Regions from separate parts of the Altererythrobacter sp. Z27 genome, predicted to be linked through region 3. Evidence: predicted binding sites of a transcription regulator. Region 3 holds the regulator's gene; each other region holds the start of a gene.

The links. Region 3 encodes LexA, which represses DNA repair genes until DNA is damaged. Its sites were predicted from a motif close to GTTCCNCNCTTGTTCT; they were not measured.
Region 1: ACUJ47_RS11085 (ribonucleoside-diphosphate reductase subunit alpha) is a predicted target of LexA. The motif match lies at 1,889-1,904, and genes of this name have one in related genera.
Region 2: recA (recombinase RecA) is a predicted target of LexA. The motif match lies at 1,576-1,591, and genes of this name have one in related genera.
Region 4: ACUJ47_RS11110 (Panacea domain-containing protein) is a predicted target of LexA. The motif match lies at 1,265-1,280, and genes of this name have one in related genera.

The regions. Positions count from the first base shown of each region.
Region 1 is NZ_JBQYMC010000001.1:2,276,254-2,279,704, reverse strand. Features, by position in the region: gene ACUJ47_RS11085 (ribonucleoside-diphosphate reductase subunit alpha) at 1-1,680, opposite strand, end outside; gene ACUJ47_RS11080 (energy transducer TonB family protein) at 2,444-2,953, opposite strand; gene ACUJ47_RS11075 (alpha/beta fold hydrolase) at 3,281-3,451, opposite strand, start outside.
Region 2 is NZ_JBQYMC010000001.1:980,172-983,622, forward strand. Features, by position in the region: gene ACUJ47_RS04815 (class I SAM-dependent methyltransferase) at 1-225, opposite strand, end outside; gene recA (recombinase RecA) at 427-1,491, opposite strand; gene ACUJ47_RS04825 (DUF4139 domain-containing protein) at 1,644-3,230, opposite strand; gene ACUJ47_RS04830 (DUF4139 domain-containing protein) at 3,244-3,451, opposite strand, start outside.
Region 3 is NZ_JBQYMC010000001.1:754,504-757,954, forward strand. Features, by position in the region: gene ACUJ47_RS03755 (molybdopterin molybdotransferase MoeA) at 1-817, shown strand, start outside; gene lexA (transcriptional repressor LexA) at 905-1,594, shown strand; gene ACUJ47_RS03765 (ComEC/Rec2 family competence protein) at 1,649-3,451, opposite strand, start outside.
Region 4 is NZ_JBQYMC010000001.1:2,282,009-2,285,459, reverse strand. Features, by position in the region: gene ACUJ47_RS11115 (hypothetical protein) at 1-720, opposite strand, end outside; gene ACUJ47_RS11110 (Panacea domain-containing protein) at 723-1,208, opposite strand; gene ACUJ47_RS11105 (ribonucleotide-diphosphate reductase subunit beta) at 1,332-2,396, opposite strand; gene ACUJ47_RS11100 (GGDEF domain-containing protein) at 2,699-3,451, shown strand, end outside.

The DNA of each region.
Region 1 (3,451 bases), 1.5 Mb from region 3:
GAAGGGTGCGCGATCGGCAGCGAATTCGAGCAGCCAGCGCTGGTCGATTTCGAAGCTGGTCTTGTAGACCGCCTTTTCCTCAGGGCTGAGGAAGTCGAGGTGCTGGACCGAACCGCCGCGTTCAAGGATCGTGTTCCACACCGCGACCGAATCCTTCGATTTGTCGCGCAGCAGTTTCTCGAGATAGGGGTTCTTGACGATGAAGCTGCCCGACAGCGTCTTGTGGGTGTAGATATTGGCCGGGATCGGCTCGATGCAGGCGCTGGTGCCGCCGCAAATGATCGAGATCGACGCGGTGGGCGCGATCGCCATCTTGCAGCTGAAGCGTTCCATCACGCCCATGTCTTCGGCATCGGGGCATGCGCCGCGTTCCTGCGCCAGCAGCATCGAGGCTTCGGACGCCTTGGCCGCGATGTGCTTGAACATCTTAAGGTTCCACACCTTGGCCATCGGGCTTTCGAAGCCGATCTGCTTCATCTGCAGGAAGGAATGGAAACCCATCACGCCGAGGCCGACCGAACGTTCGCGGCTGGCGGAATATTTGGCGCGGGCCATCTCGTCGGGCGCGCGGTCGATATAGTCCTGCAGCACGTTGTCGAGGAAGTGCATCACGTCCTCGATGAAGCGCTTGTCACCGTTCCACTCTTCCCACGTCTCGAGGTTGAGCGACGAGAGGCAGCACACAGCGGTGCGATCGTTGCCCAAGTGGTCGATGCCGGTCGGCAGGGTGATTTCCGAGCACAGGTTCGAGGTCGAGACCTTGAGCCCCAGGTCGCGGTGATGCTTGGGCATCATCCGGTTCACTGTGTCGGAGAATACGATATAGGGCTCGCCCGTGGCGAGGCGGGTTTCGACCAGCTTCTGGAACAGGCTGCGCGCATCGACCTTGCCGCGCACACTGCCGTCGCGCGGCGACTTGAGTTCGAACTCGTCGCCATTGCGCACCGCTTCCATGAACTCGTCGGTCACCAGCACGCCATGGTGCAGGTTCAGCGCCTTGCGGTTGAAGTCACCCGAAGGTTTGCGGATCTCGAGGAACTCCTCGATCTCGGGGTGGCTGATGTCGATGTAGCAGGCGGCCGAACCGCGCCGCAGCGAGCCTTGCGAAATCGCCAGCGTGAGCGAATCCATCACGCGCACGAAGGGGATGATGCCGCTGGTCTTGCCGTTGAGGCCAACCGGCTCGCCGATCCCGCGAACATTGCCCCAATAGGTGCCGATGCCGCCGCCCTTCGAGGCCAGCCAGACGTTCTCGTTCCATGTGCCGACGATGCCTTCGAGGCTGTCCGACACCGAATTGAGGTAGCAGCTGATCGGCAGGCCACGATTGGTGCCGCCATTCGACAGCACAGGGGTCGCAGGCATGAACCACAGCTTAGAGATGTAGTCATAGAGCCGCTGGGCATGCTCCTGGTCATCGGCATAGGCATCGGCGACGCGGGCGAACAGGTCCTGGTAGTCTTCGCCGGGCAGCAGGTAGCGGTCGGTCAGCGTTTCCTTGCCGAATTCGGTCAGCAGCGCATCGCGGCTGGAATCGGTCACGATGATGAAGCGACGATCATTGACCTTCTTGCTGTCGATTTCGGCAGCCGACTTCGCCACCGCCGCCATGGCGCCGGCGAGCGCTTCCCCGGCCTTTTCAGCCACCAGCGCTTCGGTTCCCTTGTCTTCGCTTTCCATTGCAACTGCCTTGTTCGCTTCCGGGGCATCCTGTGCCTGCGGGGACTGGCGCTTGCTCCTGGGCTGCCTGGTTTCGGTTTCGAGAGCGCCTTCCGTCTCTTGTTCCAAACCCATTGCTGCCTCGTCGCCCGTCCTGAAATCCATCATTTGCCCCGCTTCTCGCTTCGCGTTTCTACGTTCCCCGCGGCCACCCCTTTTTGCAGGCGATGTTCCGCATGTGTTCGATTCGGCGGGTCATCCCCACCTAGCAATTCCGAAGGCCTTCGGGGGAATTAGTTTTCCCTTTTTTGCCCACAGAGAGGGCGCGGGATTGCCGTGAATCGACCGACTCTTTCCCTCAGGCGCAGAGATGGTGCCTGCGCTCGGAAAAACTAGGTCTTGTGGGTGCCCCCGCAGCCTCAACCACTAGATACTGAATCAGAGGAGGGTCCGGTGCAAGAGGGTAAATTCGTATTTACTGTGGGCCGGAGGGCTCGCGCGGGGGTGTATTGCCATGCTGCAACGCCGCGACGCGCGGGAAATCCTTGGGTCGCGGCCCGCGCAACCCCAAAAATGAATCCGTGAAAAAATTTTTGCGGGCAAAAAGGACCGCCGGGGGTTGTGAATCAATCGAATCCCGCAGCGCAATTTTCGAATCCGGAAAGTGCGCTTGAAGCCGCGCAAGGCCAGCCGATCATGCGCCGCCTGACGCCACATTGGCGCCGCGCTCCCCACCCGCAGACTGGGCAGCGCGACGCCAAGGCGTCCCGACTCACTCAATGAGTCAGGAAGGGGAGTTCACCACGATCGACAGCGCCAGCACCGGCGCGCCGGGCTTGCCCGCCGCTTCGGCGATGCGCGCTTCCTCGACCCGGCGGAGCCGCTTGTTGAGGCTGGCCATTTGCGATTCGCTGCGCGCCAGGACGATATTCGCCTGGATCACCTGGTCGTCGGGATAGCCGGCGGGCAGTTCACCGATCGAATCGAGCCGCTCGACTGCTCTCAGCGCAGTGCGATCGACCTGCCGGTCGCCCGACTTGCGATAAAGCGTGACGTTTTCCGCCCGCCCTTCCGGGTCGACCTGGAAGCGGACCTGGGCGAAGCCGCCGCGGAAGCGCCAATTGTCGAGGTCGATCATGCCGAGTTCCTGATCGAGATCGTGCGAGACATCGGAAATGAAGCGCTGGGTGCCGTCGGCAGTGGGGACCACCCTGATTTCCTGCGAGGCAAGCGGGGAGGCGACGGCCACGCCTGCAAGGGCCGTGGCGAGACTGAGTTTGAGAAGTGTATTCATGGGATCATCCTTTCGAGCGAAAAAGATGATCGGCCGCAGAGGGTACCGCACTAAGTGCGACTGTTGTTATTCAGCGATGACGGTCGTTGGTCGATCGGGGCGCCGTAAGCCTGCGGGCACATGCGTCGTCCTGCCCGCGAAAATACGCCGATTGCAGGTGCTGTCAAACGAGTCCTGAAAGCATGTCGCCTTCATACAAAACCATGCCGCTCCTTGCGGGCGCGGCTAATTTTCTTGGCGGTGCAGGCCTGCGATTTGCCCGGCGAGGCAACAATCGTTCGCCCCCCGGCAAGCGACTCGAAATGGCTTGCCGCAGGCGTATCGGCGCTAGGCCGGATGCGCCGCGCGGGCGTGCTCGGCGATCGCATCGGCGATCGTATCGACCAGTTCCAGCGGCAGGTCGTGCCCCCAGCCGGGGAAGGTCTTGAGCTTGGCGCCGGAGATCGCCGCAGCGGTGGCGCGACCGCCCTCGACCTTGACCAGCGGATCGTCCTCGCC
Region 2 (3,451 bases), 230 kb from region 3:
AACGTCGACCCCGATCACTTGGGCTGCAGGACGTTGCTTTGCCACCTTGAGCGAAAGTTCCCCGGCCCCGCATCCGATATCGAGCGCGCTAGTGAATTCCAGCTCGAGGATGCGCCGTTCGAGTTCGGCAGTGAGATGCGAGAAGCTGCGATCGGTTCGCTGCCATTCATGCGCCCAGGATTTCCCCACGCGCCCTTGCCACTCCTGTGCATCCATTCCCGCCATGTCGAATCCCACTCCATCGCTTTGACGCCGCCCGGGTCTTGCCGGTGCCGCCGCGCGAGCCATGCGCGCTGGAATGGCTGATTGCAACATGATGGTGCAGACAGCGAAAAACCGGCGCAGCCTATCAGGGGGAGAGGCGCACGCCGGCTTTCCGGGTTTCCGGGCGCCGGTCCGACAGGACCGCCTGCGCCCGCTTGAGGGTCAGTCTTCTGGGTCCGCGTCCGGGCCCGTCATCATCTCCTCGGCGACCTTGTCGGTTTGGCTGCGAATGGCAGCTTCCAACTTGTCGCAAAGCTCGGGATTGTCCTTGAGGTATTGCTTGGCATTCTCGCGGCCCTGGCCGATCCGGATACTGTCATAGGAGAACCAGCTGCCGGACTTCTCGACCAGCCCTGCCTTGACGCCCAGGTCGAGGATCTCGCCGATCTTCGAAATGCCTTCGCCATACATGATGTCGAATTCGACCTGCTTGAACGGAGGGGCGACCTTGTTCTTGACCACCTTCACGCGAGTGGTGTTGCCGACGATGTCGTCGCGGTCCTTGATCTGGCCGGTACGGCGGATGTCGAGACGGACCGAAGCGTAGAACTTGAGCGCATTGCCGCCGGTCGTGGTTTCGGGATTACCGTACATCACGCCAATCTTCATGCGCAGCTGGTTGATGAAGATCACCATGCACTTCGAACGGCTGATCGAACCCGTCAGCTTGCGTAGCGACTGCGACATCAAGCGAGCCTGCAGGCCGACATGGCTGTCGCCCATCTCGCCTTCGATTTCGGCCCGCGGCACCAGGGCAGCGACCGAGTCCACCACCAGCACGTCGATTGCATTCGAGCGCACCAGCGTGTCGGTGATTTCGAGCGCCTGTTCGCCCGTATCGGGCTGCGACACGATCAATTCGTCAATGTCGACGCCCAGCGCCTTGGCATAGACCGGGTCGAGCGCGTGTTCGGCGTCGACAAAGGCAGCAGTGCCGCCGGCCTTCTGCGCTTCAGCGATGACATGCAGCGCCAGCGTGGTCTTGCCCGAACTCTCGGGGCCGTAGACTTCGATCACGCGGCCCTTGGGCAGGCCGCCAATACCCAGCGCAATGTCGAGGCCGAGCGAGCCGGTCGAAATCGATTCGACATTCATCGCTTCCTTCGAGCCCAGCTTCATCGCCGAGCCCTTGCCAAAGGCCCGGTCAATCTGGGCAAGCGCGGCTTCGAGCGCCTTCTGACGATCCACGGATGACTCCTTTTCAACCAGTTTCAGATTCGTCGCCATCGCATGGCCTCCCTTGCTTGCCTAGGGCCGATAGCCGGTTATCGACTGCCCTGTTGGGAAGCTATGTATCTGGTTTGTTCCACAAGAACAAGTAGGGAACGAAATTTTTTGTCACAACACCGCTAAGGCCGAAAAAACCAACATTACGAGCGTCAGTCCAGATCACGGACCCAAAACCTCATCTCGGAAGTTCCCCCAGCCGCGACACGCACGGTCACTACGTGCGTGCCATTGCGCACTCTTGCCCCACGTGCCTTTTTTACCTGCCAGCCGGCACTGCTGCCGATTTGAAGTTCGACCTCGATCGAATTTCTTCCCGCATTGGTTAGCACCGCGCGCACTTCCTGCCAGTCGTTCTCGTCAGGCCCCATGTCCTGGGACGATCCCGTGCCTGCACATTGGCCAAAAACGTGGGAGCTTCGACCCAGTCGGATTTCGACCTCTTCGCCAACAGCATAATCGCGCAGGCCGCTTTCGCCGATCAGCAGCTCACCCGCCGAAGACGGTTCGAACACTGTCGCGCCGCCGCGAGGCAATGACGCGCCGAGGCCCAGCTTTTCTTCGTTCTCAACCCGGTAAAGCAGGCTGACGGGGCGGGAATCCTGGTCTTCATCAAACCGGCCGTAAACATCGCAATAGGCTTCTTTGATCAATTCGCCGCGCACCCGGTCCTTGTCGAGAAAGGCGACCTGCTTCATCCCCTTAGCCCGTACGGTAACCGGCTCCGGCACGCGAAACAGCTTGAAGTCGCCGAGATTTTCCTCGCTCGCGATCATCGCGACTGGCGACGCGGAATCGAACTCCTGGGCGCGGAGGCGAGAGCCACTGAGCACGATCTCGGCGGTCGGGGCCGAAAGCATTAGCGTCTCCGGTACATCAATTTGCCCAGGATAGGTTCCTTCAGCGGTGTTTCCTATGGGCCAACATTCCAGCCGCAGCGGCGCGCCGCGCGGAGGCTCAGCCAGATCCTCGAAGTCAGATTCGATATTAAGCGTGCCGGCAACCACCGACAATTCGGCATTTTCGAAGCTCTGCGCATTGTCATTCACCAATGTCAGCCAGCTTCGCATGCGCATGTCACGGCGCCCGCCTGCCTTGCCGTCATGCAGCGTCGCGACATAATGCGCGCGCCAGTCGAAGCCCCAGGCGAGATAGGTCAACGTGACGGTGTAAGTGCCGCCGGTCTCGTCGCGCGCGTCGATGGTAAACACCGGTTCCGCTGACAGTCCCGCCGGTACGCGGTCGAAACCGAGCCGCTCGGGCAGCCCGGAGCAACGCACCGCTTCGTAGCCCTGCGCCGTTTGCAGGACGAGGCCGCCATCGGCACGGGTGCGGACAACTGCCTGCTCGCTCAGTTCGGCACCCGTTGCCGGATTTGTGCGCGTGATGGTGACCCGATTCCCCAGCGTACCATCGATCAGAGCAGCAGGGGAAAGCAGCGCAGCATTGCGGTTCTTCTCTATCACTCCTCCGGGCAGGCCCGAAACCATGGCCGAGACTGCGATCATCCCCTCGGCTACGCCCGTGAAGCGGATGGTTGATTCCCCCGGTGGCAAGGTGACAGTTCGGGTCTCGCTGACGAGGCCAAAACCTTTCGGTCGGTTGGGATCGAAATCATACTGGCTGGGATCGCGATAGATCGTTACCGCAAGCCTTTCCGGCGCGGAGGCATCGACCACCTCATGCGCGGCCAACGGAATGCTGAACAGCGCCAGCATCGCGACTAACGTGGCGCTCAACCAGCGCATCATATCAATACCGCGTGGCGTAGGTCACACGCACGACGCGCTCGCCATTGGCGGGCACGGTTATGACATATTCTCGCTTGTCCGCGTTTAGCTGTTTTCCCGGCACATCTTCGCTGAGAATTCGAAGGTCGCGACTCCACCAGCCATAATCGAGTCCAGCCTGGACTAGCTCGACTTCGACCGGGGAGGATTTGGCGTTAGTCAGCGTATAG
Region 3 (3,451 bases):
CCAGCATGTCCGCAAGCGCGGTTTCGACTTCGCAGAGGGCGGCAAGGTGCTCGCCGCAGGAACACGGATCGGCCCGGCGCAGCTCGCGCTGGCGATTAGTGCTGGGCATGGCGAGCTTCCGGTCCGCCGTGCGCCGCGCGTGGCCGTGCTCGACAGCGGCGACGAACTGGCAGTCGATCCAGCCAATTGCGGCGATCACCAGATTCCAGCGAGCAATGGGGCGATGATCGCGGCCATGCTGGGCGCGCTTGGCTGCGAAGTGCTGCGGATCGGACCGGTGGCGGACGATGCTGAGGCGCTGGCAGCTGCCCTGAAGAATGCGGAAGGCGCGGATATCCTTGTCACCTCCGGCGGCGCCTCGGTTGGCGATCATGATTTGATCCGCCCGGCGCTCGAAGCTTGGGGCGCCCGGATCGATTTCTGGAAGGTCGCGATGAAGCCGGGGAAGCCGGTTATGGTCGCGACGCGCGGTTCGCAGGTGATCCTTGGCCTGCCCGGCAATCCGGTGTCGAGCTTCGTCACTTGCTTCCACTTCGTGCTGCCGCTGGTGCGTGCGGCAATGGGCGCCTCCATGCCGCTTCCGCGCAAGGCGATGCTGGTGTCCGGAAGCGAATTGCCTGCCATTGGCGGCCGGCGCGAATTCCTGCGCGCTGTGTGGGATGGCGCAAAGGCAACGCCGGTCGATTCGCAGGATTCCTCCGCCCTCGCGTCGCTTGCCGCCGCAAACTGCCTGATCGACCGGCCTGCCGGGAGTGAGCGGATCGAAGCGGGAACATCTGTTCCGGCATACCTGTTGGAAAATGGCGGAATTGCTTGACTTGGCGAATCGGGTTGCCTAATTGTTCTACATTCGTTCACCATGTTCCGGTGGACGTGGAACAGGCGGCCAAGGGAGGTTTTCGCCATGCTGACTGCCAAGCAGCACGAACTCATCCGTTTCATTCAGCAGCGGCTTGAGGAAACGGGCATCTCGCCTTCTTTCGAGGAAATGAAGGAAGCGCTCGATCTCAAGAGCAAGTCAGGCGTGCACCGGCTGATTTCCGCTTTGGAGGAGCGTGGCTTCATTCGCCGCCTGGCCAATCGGGCGCGGGCGCTCGAAGTGATACGTATGCCGGAAGATGCCGTGCCTGCCGCCAAGCGCAGCGCACCTGCCAACGATCCCGTGTCGGTTGCGCGTTCAGCGCCGCCCGCCATGCGCGAACCTGCCAATGACGTGATCGAGATCCCGCTGCATGGCCGCATTGCCGCCGGCGCGCCGATCGAAGCGCTCGAAGGGCAGGCTAGCATGCCGGTTCCTGCCGCTTTGCTGGGCCCGGGCGAGCATTACGCGCTCGAAGTATCGGGCGACTCGATGGTGGAAGCGGGCATTTTCGACGGCGACTATGCGCTGGTGCGCCGCACCGACACCGCGCGCGACGGCGAGATCGTGGTCGCGCTGGTGCGCAACGAGGAAGCGACGCTCAAGTACCTGCGCCGCGTGAACGGGATGATCCAGCTCGATCCTGCCAACGGGGCCTACGAGCCGCAGGTCTATCGGCCTGACGAAGTGGTGGTTCAGGGCAAGCTCGCGGGCCTGCTGCGCCGTTACCACTGATTGACGTGATTGCGCGCCGGGCACTGTCCCCCAATTTGTCAGCTAGCTCCCCGGCTAGTCCCGACGCCCGGCGCGCCACCATCCATGCTCACCCTGATGGTCTGCGACCCTCCGGATTGCCTCGTCTTCGAGCACGATCGCGATGCCGCCAGAGCGCTGCAGGAAGCGCCGGTCGGCCTTGAGCCAGCGGGGTCGGCATGATCGGGGAAGCCATCGGTCGGCCACTACGATATCCGCCCGCTCGCATGCTGCGGCCAGCGCGCGCTCTTCGATCTGCAACTTGTTTCGGGCGAGCAACAGGCTCCAACTGCGCCCTCCCCGCTCGATCGAGGCAACGCAAAAGTCCGCGCTGCAACGCGCGCCCGGCCAGTCGGCGAGCAGGACGGGCTCGGCCTCCACGCCAACCAGTTCCAGCAGATTGTCGCGCGTGTAACTCGAACGGCTGTCACGCAGGGTGACAAGTCGCGTCCCCTCACCATCCTTGCCGGGCACCGTGATCCCGACATGTCGTCCGTCGCCTGAGATCAGGACGTCGGGCACTGGGGTGGCGACGAAGAAAGCGGTCGCGATGGCAGCGGGAACCAGTCCCAGCAACCGCCGCTTGCCTTTCCAGAGCGCCAGCCACAACCCGCCCGCTATGAACATGGCGAACGTAAGCCCGCCCATCTGCGGCATCAGCTTGACCGCCCCCGGTTGCGCAGCGGTCCAATGCGCTATCGCGAGGAGCAGTTCGAGCGATTGGCCAACGAGCCACCACAGCGGCGCACCCAGCCCCACTAGGTCGAACAGCAGGGCAATCGCGATCAGCGGCATGGTGATGAAGGTTACCAGCGGGATCGCGACAACGTTGGCAAAGGCGCCATAGACCCCTGCACGATGGAAATGGAACAGCACGATCGGCATCAGGGCGATCTCGATCACCAGCCCTGTAACGAGGAGCATTCCCCCTCGTCGCCCTACCCAGGCCAGCCAACCCTCTTCGCGCGGCGCGAGAAATGCCTTCACCGGGGCACTGTTGTGCAGAGCAACGATTGCGATCACCGCGGCAAAACTCATCTGGAAACTGGGACCTACAAGCGCCTCCGGCCAAACCAGCATCACTGCAAATCCGGCCAGGGCAATCATCCGCAAGGACAGCGGATCACGCCCCAACGCAAGGGCAACGAGCACCAGCAATGCGGCGATACAGCTCCGTACTGTTGGCACTTCGGCACCTGTCAGCAAAGTATAGCCGATCCCCGCCAGCGCTCCGATTGCAGCCGCCGCGATGGGCAGGCGCACCCTCAACGCGAGCGCCGGCCACAGGGCAAGAAGCTTCAGCGCCAGCAAATAGGCACCGCCAATCACCGCGCTCACATGCAGGCCGCTGATTGAAAGCAGATGGGTGAGCCCGGCATCGCGCATCGCATCTTCATCGGCCACGGCGATCGCGCCCCGGTCCCCGCTTGCAAACGCTGCGGCAATACTCCCGGGAGCACCGGAAAGGTGGCTTCGAACATGCCCGGACAGCGCACGCTGGACAGACGCCAACCCGCCCTCCTCTGGGGGTGCCGGCTGCACGACCTCGATGGCCCCCATCGCACTGCCGGTTGCAGAAAGGCCCTGGAACCAGGCCGCTCGCGCGAAATCGTAACTTCCCGGAAGCATCGGCGGGGCAGGTGGCATCAACCTCGCGCGCATCCGCAAGATCGCACCTTCGGCAATACGGGCATCCACCTGCTCGATCGGCACATTGATACGCAGCTTTCGCGCCTCGCCGGTCTCTGCGTCGCGCACTGCTAAAATCAGGCGGACACGGTCCTCAGCCGGTCGGTCCTCGCGTTCGAGCACATAACCCTGCAAGCGCTCGACGCGCGG
Region 4 (3,451 bases), 1.5 Mb from region 3:
GCGCTCAGCCACTGGTTCATCTCGAAATTCGCTGGCTTTCGAACGGAGCCAATTGTCGATGATTGGATAGGCCTGCTCTCGGGCAGACAGAAACAATTCCATCTGGTTTCTAAGTTGGACTTCAGACAAGAGATCATAGTCTCCGCGGTGCCAAACTTCCGGAACGCGAACTCCATCAACTTCAGGAAGGAAGACGATCTCAGCATCGCTCGACTGGAAGTCGGTCAATGAGAAGATTGCATCTTCGAGAATGGTCATGAGGAGCCTTCGCTGAAAGTCGTCAAGCGGCACCGACTTCCAACCAAAAACAAATGTAGGGCGAAACTCACCATCCTCTCGCGAAACCAAGGTTGGCCTCACCGGCACAAACAGTTCTCTGCCAATCGCAAAGTTGGTCGTGAAATCAGAAAAGGCCGGCACACCTTCGTACCGTCGATGCTCCGCATAAATGCAGAAGGCATCGACGAACTCAATTACCGCCTTTCTTGAAGGAGAGTTCTTGAGTCTGCGCGCCGCCCTCTTCGCATTGTCGGCATTCGACCATCCAAGCACCAAATCGCGGATGATCTTTATTCCTTCGCTGTAGGAGACAGTCGGCATGCCCTTCGCGAACGCCACATATGCCTTCAACGTCTTCCGAAGATCATCAAAGTTGTATCGTACAAAATTTGGAGCAGCGGGAATGCTGTCCAACTTTCTAAAAATGCTCTTTGGGCTCATGCTCATTGCCTTGTTTCTCGCTGGTAAGATTGCCTGATCAGTTCGTCTGAAATCCGCATTCCGGGATTCGCCCTTCCGGAATGCTGCCAAACTTGATCCCACGGTCCTCCAACTACGTGAGAAAGTGCCCGCAAATGAGCTGCTGAAAATCCGATATAACGGTCAATCAGTTCATTGAGGCGATCCTGTTCCTCGGTCCCAAATTGAGCAGTAGCCTCCTCCACCTCTCCTGACAGGGGGCTGACTCGCGTCGCCCTACCTTTGATCGGGCCGTCTCCCCACCTCTTGAATTCTTGATAAAGCTCTCGAAAAACTGGGCCGTGTTGCCATGCCTCAATCTTGGCACTGACAAGTGGCTCTCCTTCCTCGAGCATGTAATCACAATGCACGAAGTATACGATCTTATTGATCGCCATGTTGGTGATGTCGATCTCTCGTAGTTCGGCCCTAGCCAAAACCTTATTGGCAATGACGCGCACGTCGATCATCTCTGCCTCGAGTCCGCGAGGTGGGGCGTGGCCAGCAACGAAAGAGAATCGAATAAGTTCCACATATGTTCCGTAGCTGATTTAGCGCGCTTTCGACAGCCGCACTAAATCAACTTTCCCCAACTACTCCGCCGCTTGCGTCCCTTCGCCTGCATCGCCGAACAGGCCCGGCCCGTCATCCTCGGCAGCGGCGCCTTCGTTCGCGGCCTTGGCCTTCTGGCGCTTGTCGAAGCTGGCCCACACGTCGTTCCAATTGCCCTTGGTCGCGGCCTTCGAATATTCGGTCGCGCGGGTTTCGAAGAAGTTGGCGTGCTCCACCCCGTTAAGCAGCGGCGCGAGCCACGGCAGCGGGTGGTCGTCCACCATGTAGATCGGCTGCAGGCCCAGCTGGCCCAGCCGCCAGTCCGCGATGTAGCGGATGTATTTCTTGATTTCCTTCGCGCTCATCCCGCTGACGGGGCCCATCTCGAAGGCGAGATCGATGAAATTGTCTTCCAGCCGCACCGTCTTCTGGCAGATGTCGATGATGTCTTCCTTCACCGCCTTGGTGTAGCAGTCACGCTCGCGCACGAATTCGTGGAACAGCCGCACGATGCCTTCGCAGTGGAGGCTTTCGTCGCGCACCGACCAGCTGACGATCTGGCCCATGCCCTTCATCTTGTTGAAGCGCGGGAAGTTCATCAGCATGGCGAAGCTGGCGAACAGCTGCATCCCTTCGGTGAAGCCGCCGAAGGCCGCCAGCGTGCGGGCGATATCCTCGTCCGTGTCCACGCCGAACTGTTGCAGGAAGTCGTGCTTGTCCTTCATTTCCTCATATTCGAGGAAGGCCGAATATTCGCTTTCGGGCATGCCGATCGTGTCGAGCAAATGCGAATAGGCGGCGATGTGCACCGTCTCCATGTTGGAGAAGGCGGTGAGCATCATCTTGATCTCGGTCGGCTTGAACACGCGGCCATACTTGTCGTGGTAGCAATCCTGCACCTCGACGTCGGCCTGGGTGAAGAAACGGAAGATCTGCGTGAGCAAATTGCGCTCGTGCTCGGAAATCTTCTGCGCCCAGTCGCGGCAATCCTCGCCCAGGGGAACTTCCTCGGGCATCCAGTGGATCTGCTGCTGGCGTTTCCAGAACTCGTAGGCCCAGGGGTATTCGAACGGCTTGTAGGTCTTGCGGGCTTCGAGCAACGACATCTGGTGGTCTCCGTGAATCAGCGCGAATTTCCAATATAGGGAATCATGGCGGCAATTCGAAGGCAAGCAGGGGTGTTTTGGCGGGGATAAGCCGTGCTTTTTTCGAGTCGGGCCGAAGCGCGGATTCGTCGCCCGGCATGCGCCGCAGGGCTGCGTGATTCGGGTGATTCGCATCCCTTATATCGGCGTTAACCTTTTTCGCGCGGCCGAAGGGTGGCGTTAACCATCGTGACCCGCAGAAAACCGCAAAAAATAGTGCTTTAGGAGATACTTAACGGGATTTCGGCTAACTTTTAGGGGCTATGTCGCAAGAACCCTCTCCTCACTCTTTCGCCCTGCGCGAAGAGATCGATTTGGCGCTCGCCACCCGCAGCGATTATGCTGCGTGGTCGCCCGCGCTCAAGGCGCTGGAGGAGGAATATTCGCGCAACCGGGTCTATGAAGGCCTGCGGTTCCAGATTCTCTTCGCGCTCGCCATCAGCCTGTGCGCCCTGCTGTTCGATGCCTTCGCCCTTCCGGACATGATCCATGTGGCACTGCTGTGGCGGTCGGCGACGATCGTGCCGCTGGCGGTGGCGGGCCTGTTCCTGCTGCGCAAGCACCAGGTCGGCCAGATGAAGCTGGTGGCGGCAGGCGCGCTGATCAGCATCGGCATGCTGGCGATGTACTTCGCCAGCTTCGTCACGTCCGAAGCGATGGCGCGCTATACGCTGGCGACCACTTTCCTGCTTGGCATTTCGTGCCTGGGGCTGGCGCTGCCGTTTCGCCCCGATGAGCTAAAACGCTATGCGCTGGCCTTTGCGCTCGCCACCTCGGCAGTGGCAATGTGGCCCCATGCGCTGCCGCCGCTGGAGCTGGGTCTTTACATCGTGATAACCTCGCTGGTGGGCATCCCCGCCTGGGCGATCGCGCGACGCAGCTGGCAACTCAACGCGCGCAGCTTCCTTCTCGACCAGCGCGACGAGATGACGCGGATCGAGCTTGAGCGGAACAACCAGCTGCTGCGCCAGCTTTCCGAACAGGACCCGCTGACAGGCCTGCCCAACCGCCGCAAG